One region of the Streptomyces sp. NPDC059003 genome, then DNA from elsewhere that is predicted to be linked to it. Evidence: riboswitches for the same ligand, from Rfam matches in the RefSeq annotation. Region 1 holds a riboswitch; each other region holds the start of a gene.
What was found. A riboswitch is a leader RNA that binds a small molecule or an ion and turns the genes downstream of it on or off. The one in region 1 is predicted to bind cyclic di-AMP.

Region 1 (4,974 bases):
CTGATCTCCCACCCGCCCGCCCGTTTCCAGCTCCACGCGGGGTGAGCGCCCCCCGTGGGGGGTGCTCGCCGTCGGCGACCGCGCGTGTGGGGGTGCGCCCGGGGCGGCGCGCCCTGGGCGGGTGGGCGGGCAGAAGCCGCCGCGGCAGCGGCGGTACGTGCGGTCGGCCGGAGGCCCGCCGTGGGTGCTGAGCGGCGTGTGCTGCCGGGGGAGCGGGCGTTGGTCAGGGCCTTGCCGCCGGTGCTCCTGGTCGTCGGTGTTCTCTTCGACGTCCTGACTCCGCCCGAGTTCACGGCGGCGCCGCTGTTCGCCGCGGCGCCGCTGATCACCGCGCCGTTCTTCTCGCTGCGCACCACCGTCCTGGCCGCCGCGGTGTCCTGCGCCGCCGTGCTCGCCCTGCGCGTCAAGAGCCACACCAACGGCGACGTGGAAGTGATCACCGAGCTCCTGACCATGCTGACCGTCGGCGCGCTCGCCGTCGTCATCAACCGCGTCGTACGCCAGGGCGACGCCCGCCTCGCCTCCGCCCGCTCCATCGCCGAGGCCGCCCAGCGCGCCGTGCTGCCGCAGCCCGAGGCCCGGATCGGCGGCCTGGACGTCGCCGCCCGCTACGAGGCCGCGCAGGCCGACGCGTTCATCGGGGGCGATCTGTACGCGGTGCAGGACACCCCGCACGGCGTCCGCGTCATCGTCGGCGACGTACGCGGCAAGGGCATGGGTGCCGTGGCCGCCGTCGCCGTCGTCATCGGTGCCTTCCGGGAGGCGGCCGAGCAGGAGGCCACCCTGGAGGCGGTCGCGCAGCGCCTGGAGCGGGCGCTCGCGCGGGAGGGCACCCGGCGCGACGGGCTCGACGCGTTCGAGGGGTTCACCACCGCCGTGCTCGCGGAGATCCCGCGCGGCGACGGCGTCGTACGCATCGTCAACCGCGGCCATCCGGCGCCGCTGGTGCTGCGCGACGACGGGCGGATGTGCGTCGTCGCGCCGGCCGAGCCCGCGCTGCCGCTCGGCATGGGCGAGCTCGGCACCTGGCCCGACCGCGCCGACGAGACGGCCTTCCCGCCGGGCTCCACGCTGCTGCTCTACACCGACGGGCTCTCCGAGGCCCGGGACGCGCACGGTGTCTTCTACGATCCGGTCGCCCGGCTCGGCGGGCGGGTCTTCGCGGGTCCGGACGCGCCCGACGCGCTGCTCTCGACGCTCGTGGCGGAGGTCGTCGAGCACACCGGCGGCGGCGCGTCGGACGACATGGCGCTCCTCGCGGTGACCCGCCCCGTCACGGCCAGTGACTGAGCGGCGCCCCTGTGCAGAGGGGCTGACGGGTCGTCAGGCAAAGAGGAAGATCCATTCCGGCGCGCAGCGTCACGGCGACGGCTCAACTCGCCCCGATCCAGGCGCTGATGTCCCGTTGTGTTCGATGCGTAAGCGTTAACGATCAACCGGAACAGCTTGGAATACGACCCTGCTGTCTATTAACGTTCGATAACGCAGCGCGGTCGTCCCAGCCGTCACGAGAGATGGCTCCGTGCGCACACGCCTAATCCCGCAAGGGAGCCGGGGAACCACCAACTTGGGGTGAATCGGACGCCTTTCGCGTACGTGATCCGCGTACGCACGAAGCGTTCGTAGGAGACCTTCCTGCTCCGAACCCGTCAGCTAACCCGGTAGGCGAGAAGGAAGGAAAGGAGTGCGCCCCAGTGGCGTCCAACCGGCCTGCTCCAGAAGCGCCGCACGTGCCGCACGACGACCCGGCCACCGCCGAGTTCCCCGAGTTCTCCGAGTTCTCCTCGTACTCCGGGCACTCCCCGTACTCCGGCTTCGCCGAGACCGCCCCCCAGGAGCAGCCCTGGGAGGAGTGGAACCCCACCGCCGAGTCCGTCCGGCCCGTGCGCGGCAAGCACCGCATCCACAAGAAGGGCGGCGGCGGGCTCGCGCGCAGCTCCACCGTCCTCGGCGTCGGCGTGATCGCCGCCGTCGGCGCGGGCGGCATGGCCACCGCGCAGGGCGGCAAGCCGCCGGTCTCCATATCCATGCCGGACATGTCGTCCGTCACGGACTCGCTGCCCGAGGCCAAGTCCCTGCCCGGCGTGGGCTCCCTGATGTCCGACGGCGACGCGTCGTCGGAGCCCGACACCGCCGCGTCCGCCGCGCCCCTGAGCTCCGCGGGCGTCACCGGCGCCGACGCGCGGCAGGGCACCACCGACGCCGGAGAGGCACTGCGCGCCCGCATCCTCCAGCAGGCCGAGAACCAGCGGCACCAGGCCGACGACACCCAGCGTCAGCAGGCCCAGGACGCCGCCGTGCGGAAGGCCGCCGAGCAGGCCAGGGCCCAGCAGGGCCAGGCGGAGGCCAAGGCCAAGGCGAAGGCCGCGGAGGAGAAGCGCAAGAAGGAGGAGGCGGCCCGCAAGAAGCGCGAGGCCGAGCGCCTCGCCAAGCTCGCCAAGAGCTTCACGCTGCCGACGTCGTCGTACACCCTCACCTCGCACTTCGGCGACTCCGGCTCCATGTGGTCCTCCGGGCACCACACCGGCCTGGACTTCGCCGCCCCCACGGGCACGCTGCTCAAGGCCGTCCACACCGGCACCATCAAGGAAGCGGGCCTGGCGGGCGCGTACGGCTACCGCACCGTCCTGGAGCTGGAGGACGGCACCCAGATCTGGTACTGCCACCAGTCCTCGATGAGCGTCAGCGTGGGCCAGAAGGTCAGCACGGGCGACATCATCGGCCGCGTAGGCGCCACCGGCAACGTCACCGGCGCGCACCTCCACATGGAGGTCCACACCGGCGGCGGCGCCACGATCGACCCGCTGGCGTGGCTGCGGAGCAAGGGCCTGACCCCGTAACTCGCCCGCTTTCCCGGCCGGTTCACCCGGCCCTCCCGGATTCCGGCGGCCCTGGCGACGACCCCCCGACGTCAGGGCCGCCGGTCCTGTCCCGCGTGTCCCGGCCATGTCCTGCCTGTTCCGGCCATGAACGGAATTCCCGTGTCCGCAAAGGCGTTGGGTCCCGTATGACCACTCTGCGCCCCCTGGGCTCGTCCGACCTCGAAGTCTTCCCTCTCGCCCTTGGCGGCAACGTCTTCGGCTGGACCGCCGACCAGACGGAGTCCTTCGCCGTCCTCGACGCGTACGCGGCCGCCGGCGGCAACTTCATAGACACCGCCGACGCCTACTCGTTCTGGGTGCCCGGCAACAAGGGCGGTGAGTCCGAGGAGATCCTCGGGCGGTGGATGGCCGAGCGCGGCAACCGCTCTGACGTCGTCGTCGCCACGAAGGTCGGCGCCCACCCCGACTACAAGGGCCTGTCGGCCGGCACCATCAAGGCCGGCGCGGAGGAGTCCCTGCGCCGCCTCGGCACGGACTACATCGACCTGTACTACACGCACTACGACGACCCGACCGTGTCCGTCGAGGAGATCCTCACCGCCCTCGACGAGTTGGTGCGCTCGGGCAAGGTGCGCGCGATCGCCGCCTCGAACATCACCGCCGAGCGCCTCCAGGAGTGCCTGGACTTCTCCGACCGCGAGGGCCTCGTGCGGTACGTGGCGCTGCAGCCGCACTACAACCTCGTCTCGCGCGACACCTACGAGGGCCCGCTCCAGGAGATCGCCTCCCGTTCGGGCCTCGCCGCCGTCCCGTACTGGGCGCTCGCGTCCGGCTTCCTCACCGGCAAGTACCGCCCCGGCAAGGAGGTCGACAGCGCCCGCGCCGAAAAGGCCGGCGTGCACGTGGAGACCGAGCGGGGCCGCCGCGTCCTCGCCGCGCTCGACGAGGTGGCCAAGGCCCACGACGTCGAGGTCGCCACGGTCGCCCTCGCCTGGCTCGCCGCCCAGCCGACGGTCGCGGCGCCGCTGGCCTCGGCCCGCACGGTGGCACAGCTTCCGGCGCTCCTCGCGGTCGGCGACCTGGAGCTGACCGGGGCGCAGCTCGCGGCCCTCACGGCGGCCGCGGCCTGACGTCAGGTGCGGTAGGGGTTGTACGGGGGCTGGCCCGGGGCGTACGCGTACGGGTAGGGGTACGGATACGAGAGTGCGTACGGGGCGTAGGGCGACGGTGCCGGAACGGGGGCCGTCGCCCTGGCCGCGTACACGAGGGCGGGTCCCGCCACCGGGCGGCGCGTCCACAGCGCTTCGAGGAGCGCGCGTTCGCGGGCGACGAAGTCGGCGGGGGCCCGGCCGGTGCTGCCGCGGTGGCGAAGGAGCGCCAGGGACGTCGCGTGCGTCTCGTACTCCACGACCGTGCGTCCGGCGGGCTTGCCCAGGTGGAACGCGGCGTAGTCGCGGGCGAGGGTGCGGGCGTTCATGGTGCCGAGCGCGTACGGCTCGGGCGCGGCGAACCAGCCCGCGGTCACGTACAGCGGCAGGATCTCGCGGGCGAGGCGCAGCTCGCGCTGGCGCAGCCAGATCGCCAGCCAGGTGAGAAGTCCGAACGCCGGCAGCATGAACGCCGCGTACACGACGAAGAAGCCGTACTCGCCGAAGCCCGCCGCGCCGTTCCAGAAGGCGTGCAGGCCCATGGCCAGGAGGAGGCCCGCGCAGGGGAGCAGCGCGCGGCGTGCGGTGTGGCGCTCGGCGGTGACCGCGGCGACGCCGAAGCCGATGCCGGTGAGCACGGTGAACAGCGGGTGCGCGAACGGCGACATGACCACGCGGACGAAGAAGGTCGCGGCGGTCACGGAGGCGAGGCCGCTCTCGCCGCTGAGCTGGTCGGTGCCGAAGGCGTTGCCGAGGTAGAGGATGTTCTCGGTGAACGCGAAGCCGGTGGCGGTGACGCCCGCTATCACGAAGCCGTCGACGACGCCGGTGAAGTCGGCTCTTCGGAAGAGGAAGACGAGGAGGACGGCCGCGGCCTTGGCGGTCTCCTCGACGATGGGCGCGATGACGGTCGCGCCGAGGGTGTCGGCGCTGGTGGGGTCGGCGGTGGCGGTGGCTATCCAGCGGGTCGCGAAGCTGTTCGCGACGATCGCTATCAGCGCGGC
Region 2 (4,974 bases), on a different contig from region 1:
GCTACCGAGCGGCGTGGAGGCCTGGCTGGTCACCCGCTACGCCGACGCCCGCCAGGCCCTCGCCGACCAACGCCTCAGCAAGAACCCGGCCCACCACGACGAACCCGCCCACGCCAAGGGCAAGACCGGCATTCCGGGCGAGCGCAAGGCCGAGCTGATGACCCATCTGCTCAACATCGACCCCCCGGACCACACCCGCCTCAGGCGCCTGGTGTCCAAGGCGTTCACCCCCCGCCGCGTGGCGGAGTTCGCCCCCCGCGTCCAGGAGCTCACCGACCAGCTGATCGACCGGTTCGCGGAGAAGGGGGAGGCCGACCTCATCCATGAGTTCGCCTTCCCGCTGCCGATCTACGCCATCTGCGACATGCTCGGCGTACCGCGCGAGGACCAGGACGACTTCCGCGACTGGGCGGGCATGATGATCCGCCATGGGGGAGGCCCCCGCGGCGGCGTCGCCCGCTCCGTGAAGAAGATGCGCGGCTATCTCGCCGACCTCATCCACCGCAAGCGCACCGACCCCGGCGACGACCTGATCTCCGGCCTCATCCGCGCCTCCGACCACGGCGAGCACCTCACCGAGAACGAGGCCGCGGCGATGGCCTTCATCCTGCTCTTCGCCGGGTTCGAGACCACCGTCAACCTCATCGGCAACGGCACCTACGCCCTGCTCACCCACCCCGAACAGCGGCAGGCGCTGCAGAAGTCCCTCGACGCGGGCGAGACGGCCCTGTTGGAGACCGGCATCGAGGAACTGCTCCGCTACGACGGGCCCGTCGAGCTGGCCACCTGGCGGTTCGCCACGGAGCCGCTGTGTATCGGCGGCCAGGACATCGCCGCGGGCGACCCCGTACTCGTCGTGCTCGCCGCCGCCGACCGCGACCCCGACCGCTTCCCCGACCCCGACCTCCTGGACCTGGCGCGCCGCGACAACCAGCACCTCGGCTACGGCCACGGCATCCACTACTGCCTGGGCGCGCCGCTGGCCCGCCTGGAGGGCCAGGCCGCGCTCGCGACCCTGCTGCGCCGCCTGCCCGATCTGCAACTCGCGGTGGATCCGGCCGAGTTGAGGTGGCGCGGCGGGCTCATCATGCGCGGCCTGCGTACGCTGCCGGTGGAGTTCACGCCGGTACGCCGCTGACGTGGAGTCCGGTGGGTGAAGGGCCCGCGCCGGGGGCCCGGCTGACGTGTCGTCACAGCTGTGACTTTTACGTGATCTGTGCTGCATCGACTTGTGACTGACGTTCGACTGCGGCTACGTTCACGACGGCTCGGCACCTTTATGGCACCACGTGCCGCAGCTGTCCTGTCGTCGCTCGAAAGGCACCTGCATGCTCTCCGGCCAAGGCCGTCACCGCCGTCCCCGCCAGGCCCCGGCGATCGTCGTCGCGGCGGGCGTCACCGGCTCGGCGCTCGCCCTCCCGCTGCTCGGCGCGACCGGCGCGCACGCCGCGGACGCCCAGACGTGGGACCGGGTCGCGGACTGCGAGAGCGGCGGCGCCTGGAGCTCGAACGAGGGCAACGGGTACTACGGCGGCCTGCAGTTGTCGCAGGACACCTGGGAGAGCTACGGCGGCCTCGCCTACGCGCCGAGCGCGGACCAGGCGAGCCGCTCCCAGCAGATCGCGATCGGCGAGAAGGTCCTCGCCGACCGGGGCCCCGACGCCTGGCCGAACTGCGCCCCCACCGCGGGCCTCGCCAAGGGCGGCGAGAAGGCCGACGTCGACCCGGGCCTCCCGGCCGCGCCCACCAAGCCCGCCGACCCGTCGGACGACGGCAAGGACAGTAAGGACGGCAAGGACGCCTCCAAGGGCAAGGGCGACGCCAAGGGCAAGGACAAGGGCGACGCCGAGGACGCCGACGGTTCCGCCGACGCGCGAGACAAGAATCACGACTCGGACACCGAGGGCACCGAGGACACCGGTGCCGATAAGGGAGATGCCGGCGCCGACGACCGCGACGGCAAGGGCACCGGCAAGCACCGCAAGCCCGCGGACGGCGACGAGGCCGACAAGGGCGGCAAGGGCGAGAAGGGCGGCAAGGGCGACCCGGCCGGGGAGAGCGACTCCTCGGAGCAGTCGGACCCCGGTGACCCGTCCGACCCCGCCGACCCCTCGGCCCCCGAAGGCTCCACGGAGCCCTCGGACGGCTCCGGGCCCGCCGACGGCGCCTCCGGCCGCCACCGCGGCCCCGGCGCCGACGAGTCGGCCCCCGGGGAGCCCGGCGAGGGCGCGGGCGGCGGCCGGCACGCCTCGCGCGGGGAGTCCCGTGACGCGGGTGACGCGAGGGGCGCCGACGGCACGTACACGGTCCGCTCCGGCGACAACCTCTCAACCATCGCCGACCACCACGACCTTGACGGCGGCTGGTCCTCCCTCTACGCCGGCAACAAGAAGACCGTGGGCTCCGACCCGGACCTCATCCTCCCCGGTCAGCGGCTCGCGCTGAGCGAGAAGGCGGCCGCGGAGAAGGCGGAGAAGGCCGGGAAGTAGGCCCGCCGAGCCGACAGTTGGCGGACGAGTTCGCCGTGAATGTCCGGTTTAAAGACGGTGAGAGGCAAGTGAGAGATGGGTCTCAGAAGCCCTGATCGTCTTTGAAATTCCGGCGATTGCCTGTCTACGGTCATGACCGCTCGCCACAGCGGGCCCCGCCGGTCGGTACGCCGAATCCTGCCAACGGCCGGACGGGAACAGTCGTCGCTTCGAGCGCCGAAGGCAGGAGCGGGGGACCCAAGGTAAGTGCCGGGCCCGGACGTTGGGCGGCCGTGCGAGACGCGGCCCGCGCGACGTACGGAGATGGCTTGGGGTGAAGCCGCGCGCTAGGACGCGCGGCCGGGCACTCACCCGCCCGAACCCGACAGCTCACCTCGCAGGCGTCGGTGAGGGGATCACTCCATGCTGCGTTCCGGCAAGGGCAAGCACCGCCGTCCGACCAAGCTCGACAAGGCCACCCGTGCCGCCACCGTCGTCGGTGTCACCGGCGCCGCCGTGGCCGCGCCGCTGATGGCCGCCGGCACCGCCAACGCCGCCACCGCCTCCGAGTGGGACCGCGTCGCCCAGTGCGAGTCCGGCGGCAACTGGTCCATCAACACCGGCAACGGCTACTACGGCGGCCTGCAGTTCTCCGCCTCCACCTGGGCCGCGTACGGCGGCACGCAGTACGCGCCGACGGCCGACAAGGCCTCCAAGGCGCAGCAGATCGCCATCGGCCAGAAGGTCCTCGCGGGCCAGGGCAAGGGCGCCTGGCCGAGCTGTGGCGTGGGCCTGTCCAGCACCCCGTACGGCGGTGGCGGCAGCACCCAGCAGCCGCAGCAGAACCAGCAGCAGCACCAGCAGCGCCCGCAGCAGCAGGCCCAGCCGCAGCAGCAGAGCCAGCAGCAGACGCAGCCGCAGCAGCAGGCCAAGCCGCAGCCGCGCCCGCAGCAGGCCGCGCCGCAGACCGAGACCAAGAAGACCGTCCAGACCCCGACCGGCAAGGTCGTGAAGAAGGGCGACGGCGAGTACAAGGTCGAGTCCGGCGACACCCTCTCCAAGATCGCCGAGGAGCACGACGTCAAGGGCGGCTGGCAGAAGCTGTACCAGCTGAACGACGACATCGTCACCGACGCCGACTTCATCTACCCGGGCCAGCAGCTGCACCTCAGCTGAGACTGACCCACCCGCCCCGTCCCCACGGGCCCCACCGCCCCGGTGCGCGCACCCCCCGCCGCACCGGGGCGGTATCTTTTGGTTGCGCAGCATTTTGTTCCGCAATAAAACTTTTCAGGCAGACTGATACCCCTGGCCCCGTCCAGGGGCTGGGCGGTCGGCTGGCCGATGTCCCGGAGCCGGTTAGGCTCGTGTCGCAGGGGCCAGCGCGGCCCCCAGTACCACCGCGTACCCCGCGTCACATCCCAGAAGGAGATGCTCGTGCCGTCCATCGACGTCGTCGTAGCCCGGGAAATCCTGGACTCCCGAGGCAATCCCACGGTCGAGGTCGAGGTCGGCCTCGACGACGGGTCCACCGGCCGTGCCGCCGTCCCGTCCGGCGCCTCCACCGGCGCCTTCGAGGCCATCGAACTGCGTGACGGAGACGCCAACCGCTACGGCGGCAAGGGCGTCGAGAAGGCCGTCCTCGCCGTGATCGAGCAGATCGGCCCGGAGCTCGTCGGCTACGACGCCACCGAGCAGCGCCTCATCGACCAGGCCATGTTCGACCTGGACGCCACCGACAACAAGGGCTCCCTCGGCGCCAACGCCATCCTCGGCGTCTCCCTCGCCGTGGCCCACGCCGCCTCCGAGGCCAGCGACCTGCCGCTGTTCCGCTACCTGGGCGGCCCGAACGCGCACCTGCTCCCGGTGCCGATGATGAACATCCTGAACGGCGGGTCCCACGCGGACTCCAACGTCGACATCCAGGAGTTCATGATCGCCCCGATCGGCGCGGAGTCCTTCTCCGAGGCCCTGCGCTGGGGCGCCGAGGTCTACCACACCCTCAAGAAGGTCCTGAAGGCCAAGGGCCTGTCCACCGGCCTCGGCGACGAGGGCGGCTTCGCCCCGAACCTGGAGTCGAACCGCGCCGCCCTCGACCTCATCGTCGAGGCCATCAAGCAGGCCGGCTACGTCCCCGGCCAGCAGATCGCCCTGGCGCTCGACGTCGCCGCGTCCGAGTTCTACAAGGACGGCAAGTACGAGTTCGAGGGCAAGTCCCGCTCGGCCGCCGAGATGACCGAGTACTACGAGGAGCTCGTCTCCGCGTACCCGCTCGTCTCCATCGAGGACCCGCTGTTCGAGGACGACTGGGCCGGCTGGAAGATCATCACCGACCGCCTCGGCGACAAGGTGCAGATCGTCGGCGACGACCTGTTCGTCACCAACCCGGAGCGCCTCCAGCGCGGCATCGACGAGGGCTCCGCCAACGCCCTCCTGGTCAAGGTCAACCAGATCGGCTCCCTGACCGAGACCCTCGACGCCGTCGAGCTCGCCCAGCGCAACGGCT
Region 3 (4,974 bases), on a different contig from region 1:
CGGCAACCCCGTGAACGCCGGCTCCATGCTCGCGGTGCTCGGCCTGGGCGCGCAGGGCGGCGAGGAGATCGTGCTCGCTTCGGACGCCGAGGGTGCGGACGCCGCCCTCGACCGCCTGGCGAAGCTGGTCGCGGAGGGGCTCGAGGAGCTTCCGGAGACCGTCTGACGCTGTCGGACACCGTGCGGCGGAGCCGCGTGGGCCCCTTCCGGGCGGCCCACGCGGCTCCGTTGCGTTTTCGGGTGTACGTGTTTGCGGGGTGTACGCGTTTGCGGGATGGACGTGTTTGACGAGCCCCGACCCCGGCACAGGAAAGCAGGCCCAATTACCGGCGAGGCGGCGGGACACCCACAAAAAGGGAGTTTGCGCGCGAGCCGCAAGTCGCCGGTCCGAAATTCCCCGCTCTTTGTATACGGCGCCTGCGTTAATTCCGTACGCGCACTTTGTTTACGGCACGTTGCGAACCCCTCACACGCCCGGTGCGCAGCCGCTGCGCGGCCGCCGCGCGCTCGGCGTGCAGGACCGTGAGCGCCCGCGCGCGGTCCGCGTCACCGCGGGCGACGGCGTCGACGACCGCGGCGTGGCCGTTCCAGGTCTCCATGGGCGCGGCCGGGACGTCCGTGACGTACATCCACGCGATCTTGTGGCGCAGCTGGGTGAGCAGGGCGATGAGGCCGGGGCTGGTGGACGCCTGCGCGAGCGTCTCGTGGAACCAGCCGTCGAGCGAGCGCAGGTCCTCGGTGCCGCCGCGCCTCGCGCGCTCCTGGCCGAGCCGTACGAGGCCGCGCAGGACCTTCAGATGGGCCTCCGTGCGGCGCTGCGCGGCGCGTGCGGCGGCCAGCGGCTCCAGGAGCGCCCGGACCTCCAGGAGGTCGGCGGCCTCCTGCTCGGTGGGCTCGGCGACGCACGCGCCCGCGTGCCTGCGCGTGACCACGAAGCCCTCCGCCTCCAGGGTGCGCAGGGCCTCGCGCACGGGGACGCGGGAGACGCCGTAGCGGCGGGCGAGCAGTTCTTCGGTGAGGCGCGTGCCGCGTTCGTAGACACCGGAGACGATGTCGTCCCGGATGGCTGTGCATACCGAGTGCGCGGGAATGCGCATGACGGACCTCCGCGTTAATTCCCTCAATGCCCGCGAAACGCGTCGTGCGACGCGCCTAATGACGTACGTGCGACAACTCCATGGACGATGGCTCCCTGAACTCTATTGCAGGCGGCCGGATTTTCCGACGGTGCGTCGGAATCCATGGATATCTTTTGGCCAAGGGTCTGCGTACGCCGAAAGCCCCGGCTCGGGTGAGCCGGGGCCTTCGCGGAGTGCTGCGGGTCGGACGCGGAGTGCCGCGGGTCAGGCGCTGACGCCGTGGGTCAGACGCTGACGCCGTGGGCGCGCAGGTACGCGACGGGGTCGATGTCCGAGCCGTAGTCGGCGCCGGTGCGGGCCTCGAAGTGGAGGTGCGGTCCGGAGGAGTTGCCGGTGGAGCCGGAGAGGCCGATCTGCTGGCCCGGGGTCACGGTCTGGCCGACGGTGACACTGAGGGACGACATGTGGCCGTACTGCGTGTACGTGCCGTCGTTCATCTTGATCACGACGTTGTTGCCGTAGGCGCCGCCCCAGCCCGCCTCGACGACGGTGCCCGCACCGACGGCGTGGACCGAGGTGCCGGACGCGGCGTGGAAGTCGATGCCGGTGTGGCTGCCGGAGGACCACATGCCGCCGCCCGCCTTGTAGGAGGTGGAGACGTACGAGCCGTCGACCGGCGCCACGTAGGCGTTCAGGCGCTTGCGCTCGGCGTCGCGGGCGGCGCGCTCACGGGCCCGCTCCTTGGCCTCCTTCGCCGCCTTGGCCTCGCGCTCCTTCTTGGCCTTCTCCTTCGCGGCGGCCTCCGCCTTGCGCTTCTGCTCGGCGGCCTTCTGGCGGGCCGCGTCCTCGGCCTTCTGCTGCGCGGCGGCCTCGGCGGCGGCCTGCTTCTGCGCGGCGGCCTGCGCGTCGACCTCGCTGGCGAGGGAGTCGCCGACGGAGATGGCCTGGGTGAGGCCGGTGTTCGTGTGCTCGGCGGAGGTGTCGGCGGCGAGCGCCGGAGCGGCCAGGCCCGAGATGACGCCGGTGGTGGTGAGCGCGGCGACGCCGGCGGCGTTGGCAGTGGTGCGCGAGATGCGGCTCGGGCGGCGGTGCTTGCCGGTCGGGCGGATGAGCGCCATGAAGCGGCTGGTCCTTTCCTTCCTTCTCGCCTACCGGGTTAGCTGACGGGTTCGGAGCAGGAAGGTCTCCTACGGGCTCCTCACCTTGCGGCAAGGGGTCCGATTCACCCCAGGGGACGGATGTGGGTCCCCGGCTCCCCTGGCTCGCGCCGTACGGGGACTCGGCGATGACTGTCCGGTGCCGCGGACGCGGCGTACTGCCTGACGGACAGCCTGGTCGACGCTAAACGGCTCATCTTTCAATCGACAAACGGATCACGCCTTTTGTAGCGCACGCCACAGGGCAGACACCCAACCTCCCTGCCAATTCGGACATATGGCAGCATGCAGGGACCCCGGGGGCTTCCTGAGCCTCCGGGGTCCCTTGTGTTACGTGGCGTTGCTACCGGTTTGTCCGCGCGGCCGCCGACCCTGGCTGGGCCGGGCCGGGCCGCCCCTGGCTGGCCGGGCTGGCCTGGCTGCCGCAATCAGCCGGTGACGACCGTCACTTCGCCGATGCCGAGCGCCTTCACGGGCTCCTCGATCTGCGCCGCGTCCCCCACGAGCACCGTCACCAGGCGGTCGCTCGGGAAGGCGCTGACGACGGCCGCGGTGGCCTCTACGGTGCCGGTCTCGGCCAACTGCCGGTACAGGTGCGCCTGGAAGTCGTCCGGCAGGTGCTGCTCGACCTGGTCGGCGAGCGTGGCGGCGACCGCGGCGGCCGTCTCGTACTTCAGCGGGGCGACGCCCACCAGGTTCTGCACGGCGACGTCGCGCTCGGGGTCCGTGAGGCCCTCCGCGGCGAGGGTGCGGAGCACCTTCCACAGGTCGTCGAGCGCCGGGCCCGTGTTCGGCGTGTCCACGGAGCCGCTGATGGCGAGCATCGCGGACCCGGAGCCGTCCGGGGCGGAGCGCAGCACCTGGCTGAACGCGCGGACGCCGTACGTGTACCCCTTCTCCTCGCGCAGGACGCGGTCCAGGCGCGAGGTGAGGGTGCCGCCCAGGCAGTACGTGCCGAGAACCTGGGCGGGCCACACGCGCGCGTGCCGGTCCGCGCCGACGCGGCCGATGAGCAGCTGCGTCTGGACGGCGCCGGGGCGGTCCACGATGACGACGCGGCCCGTGTCGTCGGCGGTCACCGGGGGCACCGGGCGGGGCTCGGCAGTGCCGCCCGTCCAGGCGCCGAGGGTGTCGGCGAGGACGGCGTCCAGGTCGGTGCCGGTGAGGTCGCCGACCACGACCGCGGTGGCCGCGGCGGGGCGCACGTGCTTCTCGTAGAACGCGCGTACGGCCGCGGAGTCGATGGCGGCGACCGTCTCCTCCGTGCCCTGGCGGGGCCGCGACATGCGGGCCGACGCCGGGAAGAGCTGCTTGGCGAGCTCCTTGGCGGCACGGCGGGCGGGGTTGGCGGTCTCGTGCGGGATCTCGTCCAGGCGGTTGGCCACGAGGCGCTCGATCTCGCTGTCGGCGAAGGCGGGCGCGCGCAGGGCGTCGGCGAGCAGGCCGAGCGCCTTCGGCAGCCGGGAGACGGGCACTTCGAGGGAGACGCGGACGCCCGGGTGGTCCGCGTGCGCGTCGAGCGTGGCGCCGCAGCGGTCCAGCTCGGCGGCGAACTCCTCCGCGGAGTGCTTGTCGGTGCCTTCGGAGAACGCCCTCGCCATGATGGTGGCGACGCCGTCGAGGCCCTGCGGCTCGGCGTCCAGGGGCGCGTCCAGGTGGATCTCGACGGCTACCAGCTGCTGACCGGGGCGGTGGCAGCGCAGCACCGTCAGGCCGTTGTCCAGGGCGCCGCGCTCGGGGGCCGGGAAGGCCCAGGGCTTGGCGGCGCCCGCCTGGGGCTGCGGGTGGAACTGCATCGTCACAGACGTCTCAGCCGCGGTCACTTCGCCGCCTCCTCTTCCTGGTCGGTCTCGTCGGCGGCGGTGCCGGGGATGGCGTCCTGGGGGGCCGCGTCTTCAGGGGCGTCGTCCTCGGCCGCGACGGGCTCGTACACGAGCACCGCGCGGTTGTCCGGGCGCAGGCGCGCCTTGGCGACTTCCTGGACCTCCGCAGCGGTGACGTCGAGGACGCGCTGGACGGCGGTCAGGGCGAGCTGGGGGTCGCCGAACAGAACGGCGAACCGGCACAGTTCGTCGGCGCGGCCCGCGACCGTGCCGAGGCGGTCCAGCCACTCGCGCTCCAACTGTGCCTGGGCCCGCTCCATTTCCTCGGGGGTCGGGCCCTCCTCGGCGAACCGGGCGAGCTCCTCGTCGACGGCGGCCTCGATGACGGGGACCTCGACGTCACCGGAGGTCTTCACGTCGAGCCAGCCGAGCGAGGGCGCCCCGGCGAGCCGGAGCAGGCCGAAGCCCGCGGTCACCGCCGTGCGGTCACGGCGCACCAGGCGGTTGTAGAGCCGGGAGGACTCGCCGCTGCCGAGCACCGTGAGCGCCAGGTCGGCGGCGTCGCACGCGCGCGTGCCGTCCTCGGGGAGGCGGTAGGCGGCCATCAGGGCACGGGCCGGGACGTCCTCCTCCACGACCTCGCGCAGCTCCTCGCCGATGCGCTCGGGCAGCGCGCCGTCCCGCGGGGGCTGCTTGCCGTCGTGCGACGGGATGGAGCCGAAGTACTTCTCGATCCAGGCGCGCGTCTGCTCCGGGTCGATGTCGCCCACTACGGAGAGGACCGCGTTGTTGGGCGCGTAGTACGTGCGGAAGAAGTTCCGGGCGTCCTCGAGGGTGGCGGCGTCCAGGTCGGCCATGGAGCCGATGGGCGTGTGGTGGTAGGGGTGGCCCTCCGGGTACGACAGGGCGGTGAGC
Region 4 (4,974 bases), on a different contig from region 1:
CCCGCAGGCTGGTCTGACGCCACGACGGCGCCCCGACGTTCCGACGGCACCCCGACGTTCCGACGGCACCCCACCGCCCCGGCGTCACACCACCCGCGTGGCCCCCGCGAACGGCATCTGGTCGATGGGGGCCAGGCGGACCGGCGCGCTGGGGTTGGGGGCGTGGATCATCCGGCCGTTGCCGACGTAGAGGCCGACGTGGCTGATGCCGGAGTAGAAGAACACCAGGTCTCCCGGAGCGAGTTCGGCGCGTGACACGCGCTTGCCCGCGCCGATCTGGGCGTAGGTCGTGCGGGGGAGGGACACGCCCGCCGAGCGGTAGGCGGCCTGGATGAGGCCTGAGCAGTCGAAGGCGTTCGGCCCGGTGGCGCCCCACACATAGGGGCTGCCGAGCGCCTTGTAGGCGTACGAGACCGCCGCCGAGGCCCGCGAGTCGGGGGCGCCCACGGCACCCCCGCCTCCGTTCGCGCCGCTACGCTCCGCCGTGTCGCGGTCGCCGACGCGCGAGGCCCTGTTGGGGTCGCCCGCCCGCTCGCCCCCCTCGTCGGCGGCGAGGCGGGCCCGCTGGTCGGCGGTCAGCCGGTCGAGCAGCCGCTTGGCGTCGCCGAGCTTGCCGGTCACGGTCTTCTTGTGCTTCTTCAGGGCCGCCTGGCGGGCCTTGAGGTCGGCGAGCGTGTCGTCCGCCTCGGAGTGCAGCTGGTCGAGCTCGCGGAGCTGCTTGCGTACGTCGTTGACGGTGGCCGCCTGCCGGTGGCCCGCGCGGTCGGCGCGGCTCGCCCGGTCCAGGAACTCGTCGGGATCGGAGGAGAGCGCCACCTGGAGCGACGGGTCGATGGCGCCCGTGCGGTACTGGGCGGTGGCCAGGGAACCCAGGCCCTGGCGCGCGGAGTTGAGCCGCTCCGTCCTGCGGGCGGCCTCGTCGCGCAGGTCGCCGAGGGACCGCTCGGCCTCGTCGGCCTTCTCCTTGGCGCCGTTGTACTTCTCGGTGGCGACCTCCGCCTCGCGGTAGAGCTCGTCGACCTTGGCCTTCACCTCGCTGGGGGTGAGCCGCGGCTCGGCGTGCCCGGTGCCTTCGAAGGCGGTCGCCGTGGCGGCCGACGCGAGGGCGAGGGTGGCGGCGGTACGGGCGGTATGGCCGCTGAGCGAGCGCTGTTTGGGCTTGCGGTGCTCTGCCACGGAGGCTCCACGTCCTTCCACGGTGGCCCGATGCCGGTGGGGGGCCGGCGGTCCGGTACGTGTCCGGCGGCGCGCCGCACAGGGGGAGCGGAACGCCGCCGGACTTCTCGGCGGGGGCGGCCGGCTGCCGTCCGTGGTCCGGGCGGCGGTGGGGAGCCGGTCACCTGGTGGAGGACGCTAAACCTCTTCCTCGCCGGGCCGTGGCGCGATGCGCGGAAGTGGAAGGCGCGGGTCGACGGGTGAACGCGAGCGATCGGGCCGATGGCCACCCGGTGCCCGCTTCACCCGCTCCTGTGACCGATGTGGCGTTGGCGGCAGCCCTGCCCGGAGGGAGGTGATAGGGGCCCCGCTAGGCTCCGCCCCATGGACGTACTCATCCATCTCTTCGTCGGCCTGCACATCATCGGCATCGCCTCGCTCCTGGGCGGCTTCCTCACCCAGATGAAGGCGATGGGTGAGGGCACGGCCCGCTTCAGCCCCGCGATGCTGCACGGCGCGCTGACCATGCTGGTCACCGGCGTGGCCCTGGTGGGCCTCAACCAGGCCGACGACAACACGGTCAACAACGTCAAGATCGGCGTGAAGCTGGCCCTGCTGATCGTGATCCTCGCGCTCGTGTACGTGAAGCGCGACGAGGAGAAGGTGGACAAGGCGATGTTCGGCGCGGTCGGCGCGCTGACGACGGCGAACATCTTCATCGCCGTCCTGTGGACGTAGGCCCCGGCCACCTGACGTACGTGGGCCCGCACCCGGACCGGGGTGCGGGCCCACACGTCTATCGCCCCTCTACGTAGAGGGGCGTGTGGAGGGAGGGCGTGTACGGCCCCCTCTACGTAGAGGGTGGTTATGCGGGCCGCACCACGCTGTGGATCGGCATGTAGTAGATCGACTCGACGCGGACGTTCGCGCCCGGCTTCGGGGCGTGGATCATCTTGCCGTTGCCGATGTAGATCCCGACGTGGCTGATGTCGTCGTAGAAGAAGACCAGGTCGCCCCGCTTGGCGTTCGACGTCGACACCTTCGTGCCGGTCTTCACCTGGTCCCAGGTCGTCCGCGGCAGCGAGATCCCGGCGGTCTTCCACGCGGCCTGCGTGAGCCCGGAGCAGTCGTAGGAGTCGGGCCCGGTGGCGCCCCACACGTAGGGCTTGCCGATCTGCCGCTCGGCGAAGGAGATCACCTTCTCGGCCTTGGCGGCGTAGCTGCCGTCCGTGCTGCCCGAGCCCGAGCCCGAGCCGGATCCCGACCCGGACCCGGAGCCGCTGTCCGAGCCGGACCCCGTACCCGTACCCCCACCGGAGCCCTGGTCCTGGTCCTGATCCCGGCCCTGTTCCCGCTCCCGTTCCCGCTCGCGCTGCTCGGCCTCCTCGGCCTTCCGCTTGCGCTCCGCCTCCGCCTGCTTGCGCGCCAGCTCGGCGGCCTTGCGCCGGGCGGCCTCTTCCTTCCGCTTCTCGATCGCCGCGAGCCGCGCCTTCTCCTCGGCGGTCAGCTTCGACAGCAGGCCGCGGGCCTCGCTCAGCTTGGTCTGGACGGTCTGCTTGCTCGCCTTCAGGTCGTCGCGCGAGTCACCGAGCGTCTTCAGGCTCTTCGCGGCCTTCGCGCGCTGCTGGGTCGCCGCGACCTGCTGCGTCTGGTAGTCGTCGACGGCCTTCTTCTGGCGGCTCGTGAGCCGGTCCGCGAGGTGGTTCTGGTCGAAGAACCCCTTCGGGTCGTCGGCGAGCATCATCGCGGCCGTCTCGGAGACGGCGCCGGTGCGGTACTGCGCGGCCGCGAAGGAGCCGAGCTCCTGGCGGGCGTCGTTCAGCTTGTCCGTGCGCTCGGCCACGTCGTCCAGGAGGCGGTCGACCTTCTTGCGCTGCTTGTCGGTGCGCTCCTTGGCCGAGTTGTACTTCTGCGTGGCCACGCCCGCCTGGTGGTAGAGGTCGTCGACCTTCTTCTGGACCTCTTCGAGGGTCGGCTTCCCGGGCTCGGAGGGGGCGGACGGCGCGGCGTTCGCGCTCTGTGAGAGCAGGGCCACCGAGGTCAGGGCGGCCGTCGTGATGCCGAGGGCGGGGGTCGTGCGTATGAGCGCTGAGCGACTGCGCGGTTTGCGGTGCGACGCCAAGGTCGGCGACTCCTTCCGTGGACCGCCTACCGGGTTAGCTGTCGGGTTCGGGCGGGTGGTTCGGAAGGCTGCCCTACCGTCCCGTACGGCGTACGGGACCGATTCACCCCAGGATCATGGTGGGTCCCCGGCTCCGGGAGCGTCGGACGACGTGGAGGTCGGACAACGCGTCGGACTCGGCGGAGGCCACGCGTGACCGGCGGGGATCGCCGGTGGGGGACGTGCGGCCCGCGGAGCACGCTAGCCAACTCGTGTGGTGCCGGGGAAGGTTGATGTTCGATATGCCCGATACATTTTCGTGACTTTACGAAGCCCTTGGCGCGGCCCTGACGTGCTGTCGCGCTGCGTGACGGCGACGGGGCGGAGCGTGGATGGCCGGAACCCGGGGCGGGTTGTCAGTGGGTCCGCCTAGACTCGGGAGGCGATGAGCAGCCTCTTTGACGACAGCTTCCTGGCGGACCTCAAGCCCTCGCAGGCACATGAGGAGGAGCCCCCGCCGCCGCCCGAGGACAGCGCTCCGGAGCCCATTCCGGACGACTTGTTCGGCGGGAAGTTCGACGCGCCCCCGCCCGCGGACGCGTACTACCGGGACGGCGCCCCCCGCCCCGCGATCGACCCGGCGACCCTCCTGGACGGGCTGAACGAGAACCAGCGCGCGGCCGTCGTGCACGCGGGCTCCCCGCTGCTCATCGTCGCGGGCGCGGGATCCGGCAAGACCCGCGTCCTGACCCACCGCATCGCGTACCTCCTCGCCGAGCGCGGCGCGCACCCCGGCCAGATCCTCGCGATCACGTTCACGAACAAGGCCGCGGGCGAGATGAAGGAGCGCGTCGAGCAGCTCGTCGGCCCGCGCGCGGGCGCGATGTGGGTGTCGACGTTCCACAGCGCGTGCGTGCGCATCCTGCGCCGCGAGTACAAGAAGCTGGGCTTCACGTCCTCGTTCTCGATCTACGACGCCGCGGACTCCAAGCGCCTGATGGCCCTGGTCTGCCGTGACCTCGACCTGGACCCGAAGAAGTTCCCGCCGAAGTCCTTCAGCGCCAAGATCTCGAACCTGAAGAACGAGCTGATCGACGAGGAGGACTTCGCCGCCCAGGCCGCCGACGGCTTCGAGAAGACCCTCGCCCAGGCGTACGCGATGTACCAGTCGCGCCTGCGCGAGGCCAACGCCCTCGACTTCGACGACCTGATCATGACGACGGTCCACCTCCTGCGCGCCTTCCCGGACGTCGCCGAGCACTACCGCCGCCGCTTCCGCCACGTGATGGTCGACGAGTACCAGGACACGAACCACGCCCAGTACGCCCTGGTGCGCGAGCTGGTCGGCCCCTCCGGAGGCGAGGGCGACGACCCGGCCGAGCTGTGCGTCGTCGGTGACGCCGACCAGTCGATCTACGCCTTCCGCGGCGCCACCATCCGCAACATCCTCCAGTTCGAGGAGGACTACACGGACGCGACCACGATCCTCCTGGAGCAGAACTACCGCTCCACCCAGACGATCCTGACCGCCGCCAACGCGGTCATCGAGCGCAACGAGAGCCGCCGCCCGAAGAACCTGTGGACGAACGCGGGCGCGGGCGCCCGCATCACCGGGTACGTCGCGGACACCGAGCACGACGAGGCGCAGTTCGTCGCCGACGAGATCGACCGCCTCACGGACGCGGGCGACGCCAAGGCCGGCGACGTGGCGATCTTCT

Region 2: linked by a shared signal. The riboswitch ahead of ACFWZ5_RS29415 (transglycosylase family protein) and the one ahead of ACFWZ5_RS29385 (M23 family metallopeptidase) in region 1 are both predicted to bind cyclic di-AMP.
Region 3: linked by a shared signal. The riboswitch ahead of ACFWZ5_RS19090 (M23 family metallopeptidase) and the one ahead of ACFWZ5_RS29385 (M23 family metallopeptidase) in region 1 are both predicted to bind cyclic di-AMP.
Region 4: linked by a shared signal. The riboswitch ahead of ACFWZ5_RS24765 (NlpC/P60 family protein) and the one ahead of ACFWZ5_RS29385 (M23 family metallopeptidase) in region 1 are both predicted to bind cyclic di-AMP.

Annotation. Positions count from the first base shown of each region.
Region 1 is NZ_JBHYJH010000100.1:28,343-33,316, forward strand. It holds gene ACFWZ5_RS29380 (PP2C family protein-serine/threonine phosphatase) at 181-1,290, shown strand; cyclic di-AMP (ydaO/yuaA leader) riboswitch at 1,522-1,683, shown strand; gene ACFWZ5_RS29385 (M23 family metallopeptidase) at 1,695-2,840, shown strand; gene ACFWZ5_RS29390 (aldo/keto reductase) at 3,008-3,952, shown strand; gene ACFWZ5_RS29395 (PrsW family intramembrane metalloprotease) at 3,955-4,974, opposite strand, start outside.
Region 2 is NZ_JBHYJH010000101.1:237-5,210, forward strand. It holds gene ACFWZ5_RS29405 (cytochrome P450) at 1-1,138, shown strand, start outside; gene ACFWZ5_RS29410 (transglycosylase family protein) at 1,329-2,489, shown strand; cyclic di-AMP (ydaO/yuaA leader) riboswitch at 2,694-2,887, shown strand; gene ACFWZ5_RS29415 (transglycosylase family protein) at 2,892-3,644, shown strand; gene eno (phosphopyruvate hydratase) at 3,900-4,974, shown strand, end outside.
Region 3 is NZ_JBHYJH010000049.1:27,439-32,412, forward strand. It holds gene ACFWZ5_RS19080 (HPr family phosphocarrier protein) at 1-166, shown strand, start outside; gene ACFWZ5_RS19085 (GntR family transcriptional regulator) at 423-1,097, opposite strand; gene ACFWZ5_RS19090 (M23 family metallopeptidase) at 1,364-2,197, opposite strand; cyclic di-AMP (ydaO/yuaA leader) riboswitch at 2,210-2,374, opposite strand; gene ACFWZ5_RS19095 (M16 family metallopeptidase) at 2,665-4,032, opposite strand; gene ACFWZ5_RS19100 (M16 family metallopeptidase) at 4,056-4,974, opposite strand, start outside.
Region 4 is NZ_JBHYJH010000075.1:23,706-28,679, forward strand. It holds gene ACFWZ5_RS24750 (LuxR C-terminal-related transcriptional regulator) at 1-17, shown strand, start outside; gene ACFWZ5_RS24755 (NlpC/P60 family protein) at 85-1,176, opposite strand; gene ACFWZ5_RS24760 (hypothetical protein) at 1,540-1,893, shown strand; gene ACFWZ5_RS24765 (NlpC/P60 family protein) at 2,021-3,277, opposite strand; cyclic di-AMP (ydaO/yuaA leader) riboswitch at 3,285-3,432, opposite strand; gene pcrA (DNA helicase PcrA) at 3,702-4,974, shown strand, end outside.